DNA from 2 places in the Persicitalea sp. genome. Region 2 is predicted to be linked to the other one. Evidence: riboswitches for the same ligand, from Rfam matches in the RefSeq annotation. Region 2 holds a riboswitch; the other holds the start of a gene.

Region 1 (7,105 bases), on a different contig from region 2:
GTCATAAAAAATGCTGGAAATTACGCTCGAAGAGCTTTACGATATTTATTTGAAGAATCCGCTGGTCTGCACTGACACGCGGAAAATTACGGAAGGCTGTCTGTTTTTTGCCCTGAAAGGCGATAATTTCGATGGCAATGCTTTTGCCCAAAAAGCCCTGGAAAGTGGGGCCTCCTACGCCGTGGTAGACGATTTTTCGGTCGTTAAGGATTCTCGCTTTTTAATGGTGGACGACGTTCTGGCCTCTTTACAGGAACTAGCCAAACACCACCGCAGTACCTGGGACATTCCAGTTATCGCCCTGACGGGTTCAAATGGCAAAACTACCACGAAGGAACTCATTGCAGCTATTCTTGCCAAAAAGTACCGCACCAATGCCACTGTCGGTAACCTCAACAATCACATAGGCGTGCCGCTCACGCTATTGTCTATTCACCCGGATGAGAACACGGTAGCGGTAATTGAAATGGGTGCCAACCACCAGCAGGAAATCGCCTTTCTGTGCAGTATTGCCCAACCGACGCACGGGCTTATTACTAACATTGGCAAGGCGCATCTCGAAGGTTTCGGCGGCATCGCGGGCGTCAAAAAAGGCAAAGGCGAACTCTACACCTACCTTTCCAAGAAAAAGCGGGTCGTATTTGTCAATGTGCAGGACGACACGCTGATGGAAATGGTGAGCAAGAAACACGCCTTTGGCGAAATCGTTTTCTACCGCACCGCCAGTTCGGAAGTGAATCCGACGCTGGTCAAAGAAACGCCGTTCGTCATTTACGAAAATCAGGAGCAGCAAACTATTGTCACACACTTGCCAGGTAAGCACAATTTTGACAACATCTGCGCCGCCCTAGCCATCGGCCATTACTTCGAAGTACCCGGCGAAGCCGCGCACCGCGCCATCTCCGACTACCAGCCCGACAACAATCGCTCACAGGTAATCGAAAGAGGCAGTAACACCATCACGCTCGATGCCTACAATGCCAATCCCAGCTCCATGCGGGCGGCCATCGAACACTTCACCCGCAGCGACGCCCCACGCAAGTTGCTGATTCTGGGCGATATGCTGGAATTGGGCAATGAAGCCGCCGCCGAGCACTTAGCTATTGGTCAATTAGTCGCCGAGGGCAAGTTCGACATTGTAATTCTGACCGGGCCGCTCATGCAACACGCCCTGCCCGCCTTGCCCAAGGCGTACTACATTCCCGATAAATTCTCTCTGCACAACTGGCTTATGGATCACCCGCAGGAAAACACGCACATCCTCATCAAAGGCTCCCGAGGCATGGGGCTGGAGAGTGTCGTCCAGTTTTTGTGAAAATGTGGTACGCGCCGGTGCGCCGGCGCGGTTCCAGCCCGTCGTTAGCAAATGATTCTTTTTAGAAATCGAGTTCTCGGCGAAAGACGGGCTGGAAGCCCGTACCACATCTACTTTCGAGTAAACCAGCAGACGGAAGGTATTTTGTTAAAATATTCAGTCAAAACCAACCTTTCCCCCACTCCATAAACTTTTCAAAAAATCATGAAAAAAGAAATCACCCGTATCGACGTAGGCTCCGCAGCCCTAATGTCGGGGGCCGTGATGGCGCTCCTCAGCCTTGTATTCATCTTTTTCTTCTTTCTAATTTTTTCTCTGCCGTTTGCGAACACCAGTCTTGGTGGCTACGAGAGAGGATTAATATTTGGGGGCGGGGCTATTATGCTGATTTTTGTCCCGATCATTTACGGGGTTATTGGGATCGCTTCGGGAGCCCTCTCAGCGGTCATTTACAATTTTATCGCTGGACGCATAGGTGGCGTAAAAGTTTATGTTAAAGACTGATTTAAGAAGATCAAACTGCTAAAAAAGCAAAAGCCACTGGATGATTCCAGCGGCTTTTTGCTTTAAAATTCGGGTAAAAAATCAAAACCTTTACAATCCGAACGCCTCTTTGATCTTGTCCACAAAATCAAGTTTCTCCCAGGTGAAAAGTTCGACTTCCATTTCCTTTTCCGTGCCGTCGGCCCCTTTGAAGCTTTTCTTGACTACTTCGTTGACGCGCCCCATGTGGCCGTAAGCCGCCGTTTCGGAGTAAATCGGGTTACGTAGTTTCAGGCGTTCCTCGATGGCGTAAGGACGCATATCGAAGATTTTTTCGATTTCGCGGGCAATCTGTCCGTCATTCATATCGACCTTCGCCGTGCCTTTGGTGTCCACAAAAAGCCCGCAGGGCTTGGCCACGCCGATGGCGTAGGAAACCTGCACTAGTACCTCGTCGCAGAGTCCAGCGGCAACCATGTTTTTGGCGATGTGCCGCGTAGCATAAGCCGCTGAACGGTCCACTTTGGAAGGATCTTTGCCCGAGAAAGCACCGCCGCCGTGCGCCCCTTTACCGCCGTAAGTATCGACGATAATCTTGCGGCCCGTTAAGCCGGTATCTCCGTGCGGCCCGCCGATGACGAACTTTCCGGTGGGGTTGATATAGTAGGTAATACTGTCGGTAAAGAGTTCTTGCATTGCTTCCGTCAGCTTTTCTTTCACGCGGGGGATGACAAAAGAAATGACGTCAGAATTGATTTTTTCCAACATATCCTTCTCGCTGGCGAAGTCGTCGTGCTGAGTCGAAACCACAATGGTGTCGATGCGCTGCGGCACATTGTCGTCGCTGTACTCGATCGTCACCTGTGCCTTGGCATCAGGCCGCAGGTAAGGGATGAGTTCGGGTTCATTGTTACGAATATTAGACAGCTCTTTCAATATGCTGTGCGCCAGATCCAGCGCCAGCGGCATGTAGTTTTCGGTTTCGCTGGTCGCGTAGCCAAACATCATGCCCTGGTCGCCCGCGCCCTGGGCGTTGGCTTTGGCCTCGAAATCCTGGCTTTCCGCCGCACGATCCACGCCCTGGTTGATGTCCGCGCTCTGGTCGTGAATGGCCGACATCACGCCGCAGGAGTTGGCCTCGAACATATACTCGCTCTTGGTGTAGCCGATTTTGCGGATTACTTCCCGCGCAATCTTCTGCACGTCGAGGTAAGTGCTGGTCTTGACTTCTCCGGCCAGTACCACCTGTCCGGTGGTAACGAGGGTTTCGCAAGCTACTTTGCTGCTGGGGTCCCAGGCCATAAAGTTATCGATGAGGGCGTCCGAAATCTGGTCGGCTACTTTGTCGGGGTGTCCTTCCGACACGGATTCCGAAGTGAACAGGTAAGGCATTTTTTTGAGTGATGAATGATGAATGATGAATTACTGGAATGCAGGCTGTAAAAACGAATGTGCTGGAACCGCATTGGGCGATACTGATTGGCGAATCCAGGAAGCGGGGCGGGAGAAGTGAACTTTTTTTGGTTTGATACCCACATCGTTCCTTTACCACCGTGGTGTTCAAGCCCGGTTGGCGCTTCTCCTCCGAAGCTTCTGGATGCCGGTGCAAAATTGATTTTTTTTTAGAAATTAACCAAACGCGCTAGAATCTCTTTATCAGCGTATCGACCATTCCTTTGGTGAAGGCCCAGAGCGGCACAGTAGACATGATGCGCAGTTCGTCAGCGAAGGAGGCCTTACCATCCATGAAAGTGAGAAGTTTAGGCGTAAGATTTTTTTTATAAAGGTGCGTAAATATGACTTCCCCGGAGTGGCGTTCCCGCAACAAAACATTTAGTAGTGTACTGTCCATAAGCCGCTTGAACCAGGAGTGCAATGTCGCTTTTGGTGGTGAGGGTTCGCCCGTAGTCAGGATTTGACTCACTAGTTCCTGCGTGAGCCACTGCGTACGCTTAAAGGCGTAACCCGACGAAGCCTTGACGTAGCCGCCCGAAGTACCGATCCTAATGACGCGACTATCGCGAGGGGTTTCGGGAAGCTCGTCGGTCATAGGAATCACCCCAAATTCCTCGTGGTGGATCTCGAAATCCTGAATATTCAAGACATCACGAATGTATGTATGCAGCTCGCGGTCGTATTCGGCTGGTTCCAAAAGTTTGTCGGAGAAGACTGTGTACTCCACGAAGGCCCGTTTCTCGTCCACTGGCAATACGTAGCTAAACCGTACGCCCAGGCCGGTTTGCGCTATGCGGTAGTCCATCATAATTGGCACGTCGGGATCGAAGGAAGGCTGCGGAGTGGATATTTCCCATCCTTTAAAATGCTGGAGCATATTCTCCCGCTTCTTGTTGTCGAGCCGCAACGAAGTGACGCTGTCGAAGACGTAATCGGCGATGAACTGTCCGGCTTCGGTAATGACGAAGCCGCCGTCGGCGGTACTGGTTAGGCGTCCAACGTTCGTTTGCAGAAAGGTAATGTTAGGGTTGGCCGCAAGGTCGGTCTTAACGAAATTGTAAAAATCAATTCCCCGAATCCACTTGTAGGCATAATTGCCCAAGTCGAGTTTCTTTTCAAAACCGCCACTCCCATAAAAGTAAACTTCCGGCCATTTTCGGAAAACAATCGGGTCAAACGGGCTTTCCCGGTCTGTTTCCCAGAAGCACCAGGTGCGATCGTTTTTGTTTTTTTCGTCCCTGTCGAGAATCAGGATCTGCTTGTTGCGTAGCACCGACTGATTCATATAATAAGCCAGACTCAGTCCCGCCAAGCCACCTCCCGCAATGATGTAGTCGTAACGTTTCATAGGGAGTGGTCGGCTATGGTCTTTTGGGTTCTTCTTTGAATCATCTCGTCAGTCGGGCAAAAATTAAAAGCCCATGTCAAGAGAGGACAAGGGCTTTTTCAAAAACATATAAGGCAAAATTTAGATCGGCACGTTAACGTGGCGTTCGGCGTGGTAGCTGGAACGAACAAGCGGGCCGGATTCGACATATTTCAGACCCCTACGCAAGCCTTCTTCGCGGTACATGTCGAACATCTCGGGCGTGATCCACTCGATCACTTCATGATGCATTTTGGTAGGTTGCAGGTATTGGCCGAGGGTCAAGATGTCGAGACCGTGGGCTGCCAGGTCATCCATCGCCTTAAACATCTCTTCTTTGGTTTCCCCTAAGCCGAGCATAATGCCTGACTTGGTACGCTGCTTCGCCTCCTTTGTGCGACGGATTTGTTCCAAACTACGCTCATACTTGGCTTGCGGGCGTACGCCCCGGTAAAGGCGTTCGACAGTTTCCACATTGTGCGAGACTACCTCCTGCCCGCCCTCGATCATGCGAAAGAGTGCGTCCCAGTTATTTTTCACGTCGGGAATCAGTGTTTCTATCGTCGTCGCGGGGCTTTGCTCCTTTACCTGCCGCACGGTTTGGTACCAGATTTCGGCGCCCCGGTCTTTCAATTCGTCGCGGTTGACAGAAGTGATGACGGCGTGCTTGACGCCCATGAGTCGAATAGCTTGGGCTACGCGCTGCGGCTCGTCGGTGTCGTACTCGGGCGGACGGCCCGTGGCTACGGCGCAGAAGCTACAGCTGCGGGTGCAGACGTTGCCCAAAATCATAAAAGTGGCCGTACCCGCGCCCCAGCACTCGCCCATGTTGGGACAACTACCGCTTTCGCAAATCGTGTGTAGCTTATAGGTATCGACCAATTGCCGCACTCGCAGAAAATCGGGGCCGGCGGGTAGTTTTACGCGTAGCCAGTCAGGGCGTTTTTTGCGCGGAGAAGGAATGACGGGGAGTTCGATCATTAAAGTACAGAATGCTTTCTTGCCATGTTTTCATTAAAACCCGTGCAGAGTCAAACTTGTTAGCTAAAATTTTTGCTCTACTTTTTCAGTCCATAATACAGCGTCACAAAGCCAGAGGTGAAAAAGCTGCGGTTTTGGGCCTGGGGCATAATGATGATTTGACGGGAGAAGGCTTCGGTCACAAAGCCAATTTCGATGCCCGTCATATTCTCGCGGAAGGCGCTCAATTCGAAACTGAGGGCAGCCTTGAGGTGCAAGCCCGGAACGATTTTTGACTTATCGAAGCCTTTAAAGAAGCCTCCCGCACCAATAATGTCGCCTGGCAAGTCGGGCGTATACGGCACCGAAGTCACGACACCCGCGCGGGGTTGAAGCTGTACATAATAAGGCTTTTCAATGCCAATCGAAGGCCCCGCGGCCAGAATGCCACTGATAGAAATCCCTTCATTGGAGTGGCGGTTATAAAACATAAGTTCACGGCCGTACTCGGGCCGCAGAACGAAAAGGTAATTCTGTTTACCATAGGTCAGCCGGGAGCCATTGCCGGGGTAAGGCGACGAAAACTCCTTGGGATGTTTTACATTGACCGCTTCAAGGGCCAGGTACCGAAACTGTTGCTTACCGAAAAGCGTCCCGGATATGGATTTGGAACTACGTACCACCACACCGCCCAGCAAGCCAGAGTTAGTGTTAGTGGTAACGCCGCCCGAAATGAGTGAGTTGTAAGTTTCTATGTCGGTGTCAGCTTCGCCGCGCCTTTGCGCCCAACCTACAGTTGTAAGCAAAAGGCACAGGCTGCCGAGCAATAAGCATTTTTTATTCAGCATGATATTTGAATTCCGGGAAAAGTGTTTCGAAGGGTGAAAATAGAGAAATTTGTTTAATTCTTGATTTCCCACGCTCCTTCTTAACGGTTTTTTATAATTTTATGTTCTTCTCACTAACCAGAAACTCATGCCGACGATCAAAACCGACTACTTAGGCGAACTACGTACTCAAGCCGTTCACCTTCAATCGGGAACCCAAATTCTTACTGACGCGCCTACCGATAACCAAGGCAGGGGCGAAGCCTTTTCGCCGACTGACCTCGTTGCAGCGGCCCTCGGCAGCTGTATGATGACAATTATGGGTATAGCCGCCCGTCGCGACGGCATTGACCTGCAAGGCTCCGAAATGGAAATCACGAAAGTGATGTCTCCCGACGCCCCGCGTCGCATCGCCCGTGTAGAACTCGAAATGAAGATGATTACCGACAGAGAATTGTCAGAACCTGAGCATGCTAAACTAGAACGCGCCGCTCATACTTGCCCGGTAGCCCTGAGTCTGCATCCTGACGTGGTGCAAGCGGTTGCTTTCTCGTGGAAAGTAGCGCAGGATGCCTAAAAAAGCGGGCGAAGTCGGGAAATGAGTTTCCGACTTCGCCCGCTTACATTGAATTCTTCAAAATCTAGGCAAACTCGATGCTGCCGGCTTGTTGGCTGATTTCGTCGAAACTAATGTCGAAA
Region 2 (5,705 bases):
TTCTGGCGGCGAATTTCGTTCAGATACTCAGTGCGATTGCCTTTAATGCCTAGGTTTGAAATATCTTCGAGTGAAATATTCTTTTCCTTCATCACTCGGTCGAGTTCCTTCTGAAGCTGCTTATCGAGAAAATCGACTAACGTGTCTCTCAATTCAGCAATTTCCTCTTGATCCATTTCCCGACCGAAAAGCCGAAGGATCGCAGTTTGGGCTTCATTGAGTTTTCTATTCGGCTCTTTCATCACCTAAATCTTTTAGTTTGTCATTTTCCAAAGATAAAAGAATTTTCAAAACACTTGCACTCGCTCCCTCACGCCATTTCCAGCTTTCCCTTACTCTCTTGCCACGCTCGGATAATCTGCGTCAACTGCTTGTACTCAATCAAAAAACCGTCGTGGCCGTAGAGCGAGTCGATTTCCCGGTATTCGGCGTCGGGGATATGGCGCGCCAGGAACTGCTGCTCCACAACCGGGAATAGCATGTCGGACTTGATGCCAAGTACCAGCGTTTTGGTTTTTACCTGACCGAGGGCATTAACTATACCTCCCTGGTTGCGGCCAACGTTGTGGGTGTCCATCATTTTAGATAAAGTCCAGTACGAGAAGGCATTGAAGCGTTTCATGAATTTATCGCCCTGGTAGCGCTGGTACGACGACGCCCGAAATTCGTCGGTTTGGTCTGGATTATCGCGGGCTTGCGTAAAATTATAAGTATCGTAATTACGATACGATAGCAGCGCGAACGACCGCGCGGCCGCCATGCCCAGCAGCCCAGCCTCGGGCGTTTTTTCTTTCCAGGAGGCGTCGGCTTCGATGGCCATACGCTGGGATTCGTTAAAGGCGATGCCCCATGAAGAATGCACGGCGTTGGCGGCAATGAGAATCAATTCATCAAACAAATCCGGTTGTTGAATGGCCCATTCCAGCGACTGCTGACCACCCAGCGAACCACCCAGACACACCTTGATCCGCTTGATTTCCAATTCCTGCCGCAGTAAGTCCAGCGCGTTCACCACGTCGCGCACCGTCACGTTAGGAAAGTCATGGTAGTAAGGCTGCTTCGTTAGCGGATCGACGGACAATGGTCCGGTGGAGCCGTAACATGATCCCAGCACGTTGGCACAGACGACAAAATGCCGCTCCGGGTCGAAGTGCGTGTTTGGGCCGACTAGCCCGTCCCACCACTCGGCGGCATTAGCGCTGCCCGTAAGGGCGTGGCAGACCCAGACGATATTATCATCGTTTTCCGCTCGGACACCACTGGTCGTGTAGGCCAATTCAAAGCCAGGCAGGCTCTGGCCCGATTCCAACGGGAAGGAGTACGGGTATTTGAATACTTTTTTCTCAGAATGCATTCACTTGACAATTGATCGGTACGCCGATGCGAATGGAGGTTCAGCGTTGCGATTTTTGAATCCTTTTTGAAAAAAAATGGCGGCTCCGACTTTTTGGCGCAGCCGCCATTCGGGTTCAAGCTGGTACCGAAATTTGCGCGAAGGCTTGTTCCATATCAGCTTTGATATCGTCGATGTGTTCGATCCCCACTGACACACGTAGTTCGCCGGGAATTACGCCCGCGTTGAGCTGGTCAGCGGCAGACAACTGGGAATGCGTGGTGCTGGACGGGTGAATAATGAGCGTTTTGGAGTCGCCCACGTTGGCCAGGTGGCTAATCATTTTCACCGAGTTCACGAAGTGATCTGCTGCTTCTTTGCCCGCTTTCAACTTAAAGGAAAGTACCGCGCCCGAGCCGCGCGTAAGGTACTTGGCGGCAACCTTATGGTACTTGCTGCCTTCCAGCCCGGAGTAGTTGACCGACTCCACATCTTCGTGATTTTTGAGCCATTGGGCTAGTTTGAGGGCGTTTTCGCAGGCACGTTCCACGCGTAGGGCCAGTGTTTCTAAACCCTGCAGCAGCAGGAAGGCATTAAATGGACTTTGGCTCGGCCCCCAGTCGCGCAGCCCCTCTACGCGGGCGCGGATGATGAACTGGATATTGCCGAATGGTCCGTCCATCCCAAATACGTCGTTGAAGACCAGACCGTGGTAGCTGTCTGAGGGTTCGGTGAACTGCGGGTACTTGCCGTTGCCCCAGTTGAACTTACCCGAATCCACGATCACACCGCCCATAGAATTACCGTGGCCGCCGATCCATTTTGTCGCCGACTCGACCACGATGTGCGCCCCCCACTTGATGGGCTGGCAAATCGCGCCTCCCGCCCCGAAGGTGTTGTCCACTATTATAGGCAGGTCATGCTTCTCGGCTAGTTTGGCAAACGCCTCGAAATCAGGAACACTATAACTGGGGTTACCAATAGTTTCCAGATAAATGGCCTTGGTTTTATCATCGATTAGTTTTTCAAAACTTGATACGTCGTCACCATCCGCAAAGCGGGCCTCGACGCCAATATTCTTGAACGAGTTCTTAAACTGGTTATAGCTGCCGCCGTACAGAAAAGAGGTCGTCACGAAGTTATCGCCGACGCTCGTAATATTATTAATCGCCAGGAACTGCGCCGCGTGGCCCGAAGCCGTCGCCAGTGCCGCCACGCCGCCTTCCAGCGCTGCCATGCGCTTCTCGAACACGTCGGTCGTGGGATTCATGATGCGGGTGTAGATGTTCCCGAACTCTTTCAAGGCAAACAAGTTAGCTCCGTGCTCAGAATCATTGAAAGTGTAGGAAGTAGTTTGGTAAATCGGTACAGCCCGCGATTTAGTCGTAGGGTCAGGCTCTTGGCCGGCGTGTAGTTGAAGGGTTTCGAAATGTTGGGGGGCTTCTTGTGACATGGGGTTTTTGTTTAAGTGTTTAAGTGTTGAAAGGTTTAACTGTTGTTGGGGTGAGCCTATGTGTTCGCCAAGTGATGACTATGCGCAGCCAGCAGCACTGGCGAGACAACCGGGAGAACACCTTGAAAAAGGAAATTTGCCAGGTCAGGCGCACATGCAACAAAAAATACCGTAGAAACCAGCCGGGGCCAGATTGAACGGTAAAGTGGGCTGGCACTGGGCCACGCCGAAGACGGAATGCGGGTGATGCTGGTTCATGCGCGGGTTTTGGTTTATATTTCCTAAATGTATTTAGGTGGGAGTTAGCACCTTGTCCCGGTTGCGCGTGGGGTAGGTTGCCAGAGGTTCTATGAGCCCATTCTCTAGCCTCTTCTCTATAAATCAACCGCCGATCTGCGAAGCAATTGACTCGTATGCCACAATATTAAGGCCCAAACGACGGAATTCCAAGTCAAGTCGTCTTTTTTTGGCAAAATTCCTGGGAACAAAAGCCCTCCCGATCAAAGTTTTGGTATTCCCTGGATGTCGATTCCAGTAGCCGGGCATTGAGCCGAGCATTCTTTCTATCTTTGTCGATATCAGTTTTTCCCATTTTACTCCAAAACTCCCGGCTCATGGCCCAACACTATAAATTCGACAAGGAGAGGACTTCGCGCAAGCCAGGCGTCACGCCGTTGAAGGAGGCTATCGAATACGTTTTTGGCAAGCCGCACATGAAGCAGGGCTTCGAGGAGAGCTACGTCACGGCGCACTGGGCTAAGATCATGGGGCATCCTATTTCGTCCCGCACGCAAAAGGTATATGTACGCGACCATATTTTATTTCTACAAATAGAATCCGCCCCATTGCGTAACGAACTTGTCCACGCCAAGAAAAAAATCATCGAACTTATTAACCGGGAGATGAAAGCAGAATTGATCGAGGATGTCGTCTTTATTTAATTTGGGATGTCGGAACACTTTAATAAATCCGGCGAAAGCAATATTCCTTAATCGCCGGGCGACCGCCTCGGGGCGCCCCGCCGTCCGGCATTCACCAATCACACGGGCGACCCCGTCCTAATTGAAAACACGTGGCTAAAAAACTACCCACCACTCATAGAAGCACGATGCTGAACCAGGAAGAGAGCCGAAAGGATCTCGGATTTGGCACCAAGATTACCAGCGAACAAAGTCGCTTAGTCAACAAAGACGGTAGTTTCAACGTGCGTCGTGTGGGGGATTCTAATTTAGATAGTGTCAACTGGTACCACCGGCTGATTACCATGAGTTGGTTGAACTTTCTGGGCATGGTCTTTCTGCTGTACTTTGTCCTGAATTTATTTTTTGCCAGCCTGTACCTTCTCGTGGGCATCGAGTATTTGGAGGGCGTCAACAACAACCACCAATTGCCCGATTTCTGGGAGGCTTATTTCTTCAGTTCCCAAACTCTCACCACGGTAGGTTACGGACGCATCAGTCCCACGGGCTTCTGGACCAACGCCATTGCGGCCTCCGAAGCGCTGACGGGTCTGCTGCTCATCGCACTGGCGACGGGTTTGCTCTATGGTCGCTTTTCCCGTTCGACGCCGCGCATTCGTTTCAGCAAGCACGCCGTCATTTCGCCTTACCTAGACATCAACGGCCTGATGTTCCGCATCATCCACGAACGCGACAGTGAACTCATCGACCTGGACGTTGAGGTGACGCTATCGTGCCTGGAGGTGCTGCCGAGCGGAGCCAAAACCCGGAGATATTACCCGCTGGAACTGGAGCGCGGCCACGTCAATTATTTTCCATTGAATTGGACCATCGTCCATCCCATCACGGAAGAAAGTCCGCTCTACAATGCAACTGTAAAAAGCCTGAACGAGACCGATGCCGAGTTCCTGATCATCATTCGGGCTACGGATGAAACCTTCATGCAACAAGTCCACGCCCGTTATTCCTATCACTATGAGGAAGTTCTCTGGGGGGCGAAATTTGAGCCGATGTTCGATACCAGCGCGCAGGGCAACATTGCGGTTCGAGTTTCCGACATCGACCGCCACCGTCCTGCCTCCCTCAATACTTGAACCGCTCACCTATGCCCAAAAAAGTAACGCTTCCACCCTACCTGAAACCCGGCGACACGGTGGGTGTGATGGCCCCGGCCAGCCGGGTTCGATACGAAGATTGTCAGGCAGGCTTGCAAGTTCTGCGCAATCAGTGGGATTTGGAGATTCTGGAGGGAGCGACGCTACACGACGAACATTTTCAGTACTCCGCGCCGGACGAGCAGCGGCGCGAAGAATTACAAAAGATGCTGGACAATCCTAACATCCGAGCCATTTTGGCTGCGCGGGGCGGTTACGGCTGTTCCAGGATTGTGGACGACCTCAATTTTGCTCAGTTCAAAAAATCACCCAAATGGCTGGTAGGGTTCAGCGACCTAACGGTTTTTCTTTCGCACCTCAATGCCCTGGGCTTTGCGGCCATCCACGCACCGATGGTCAAAACTATGACTAACGAAGGCGGCGGGGAAGGCCTGGAATCGTTGCGGAAGGCTCTCTTTGGAGAACCACTTGCCTATGAAATCCCAATGCATCCCTTCAATCGGGAGGGAAGTGGAAAAGGCCCGGTCACGGGCGGTAATTTGTGCCTCCTGGCACACTTGGTCGGCTCGCAATCGGCGGTGGACACGGCGGGTAAAATTCTGTTCATCGAAGACATCAACGAGTACCTCTATAATATAGACCGAATGATGGTGCAGCTTAAACGAGCCGGGCAACTCCAAAACTTAGCAGGGATGATCGTCGGCCAGTTAACCGACTCGCACGACAACCCCGAGCCGACCTTCGGCAAAACCGACTACGAAATCATCCTCGATCATACCCAGGCTTACAACTACCCCATTTGCTTCGATTTTCCCGTCGGCCATGTCCCCGATAACCGCGCCCTG

What was found. Region 2 has a riboswitch for S-adenosylmethionine ahead of ACEW8P_RS19230 (O-acetylhomoserine aminocarboxypropyltransferase/cysteine synthase family protein). Riboswitches for the same ligand answer to the same signal wherever they lie in the genome.
Region 1: it holds a riboswitch for S-adenosylmethionine, as region 2 does, so the genes downstream of both, metK (methionine adenosyltransferase) here and ACEW8P_RS19230 (O-acetylhomoserine aminocarboxypropyltransferase/cysteine synthase family protein) in region 2, are expected to answer to the same signal.

What each region holds. Positions count from the first base shown of each region.
Region 1 is NZ_JBGSXF010000142.1:131-7,235, forward strand. It holds gene murF (UDP-N-acetylmuramoyl-tripeptide--D-alanyl-D-alanine ligase) at 11-1,315, shown strand; gene ACEW8P_RS04800 (hypothetical protein) at 1,520-1,819, shown strand; gene metK (methionine adenosyltransferase) at 1,910-3,190, opposite strand; SAM-I-IV-variant riboswitch at 3,305-3,404, opposite strand; gene ACEW8P_RS04810 (lycopene cyclase family protein) at 3,441-4,601, opposite strand; gene lipA (lipoyl synthase) at 4,722-5,600, opposite strand; gene ACEW8P_RS04820 (hypothetical protein) at 5,678-6,427, opposite strand; gene ACEW8P_RS04825 (OsmC family protein) at 6,555-6,983, shown strand; gene ytxJ (bacillithiol system redox-active protein YtxJ) at 7,048-7,105, opposite strand, start outside.
Region 2 is NZ_JBGSXF010000539.1:336-6,040, reverse strand. It holds gene ACEW8P_RS19240 (hypothetical protein) at 1-242, opposite strand, end outside; gene metX (homoserine O-acetyltransferase) at 311-1,354, opposite strand; gene ACEW8P_RS19230 (O-acetylhomoserine aminocarboxypropyltransferase/cysteine synthase family protein) at 1,470-2,786, opposite strand; SAM riboswitch class I at 3,056-3,169, opposite strand; gene ACEW8P_RS19225 (DUF721 domain-containing protein) at 3,401-3,727, shown strand; gene ACEW8P_RS19220 (ion channel) at 3,859-4,839, shown strand; gene ACEW8P_RS19215 (LD-carboxypeptidase) at 4,851-5,705, shown strand, end outside.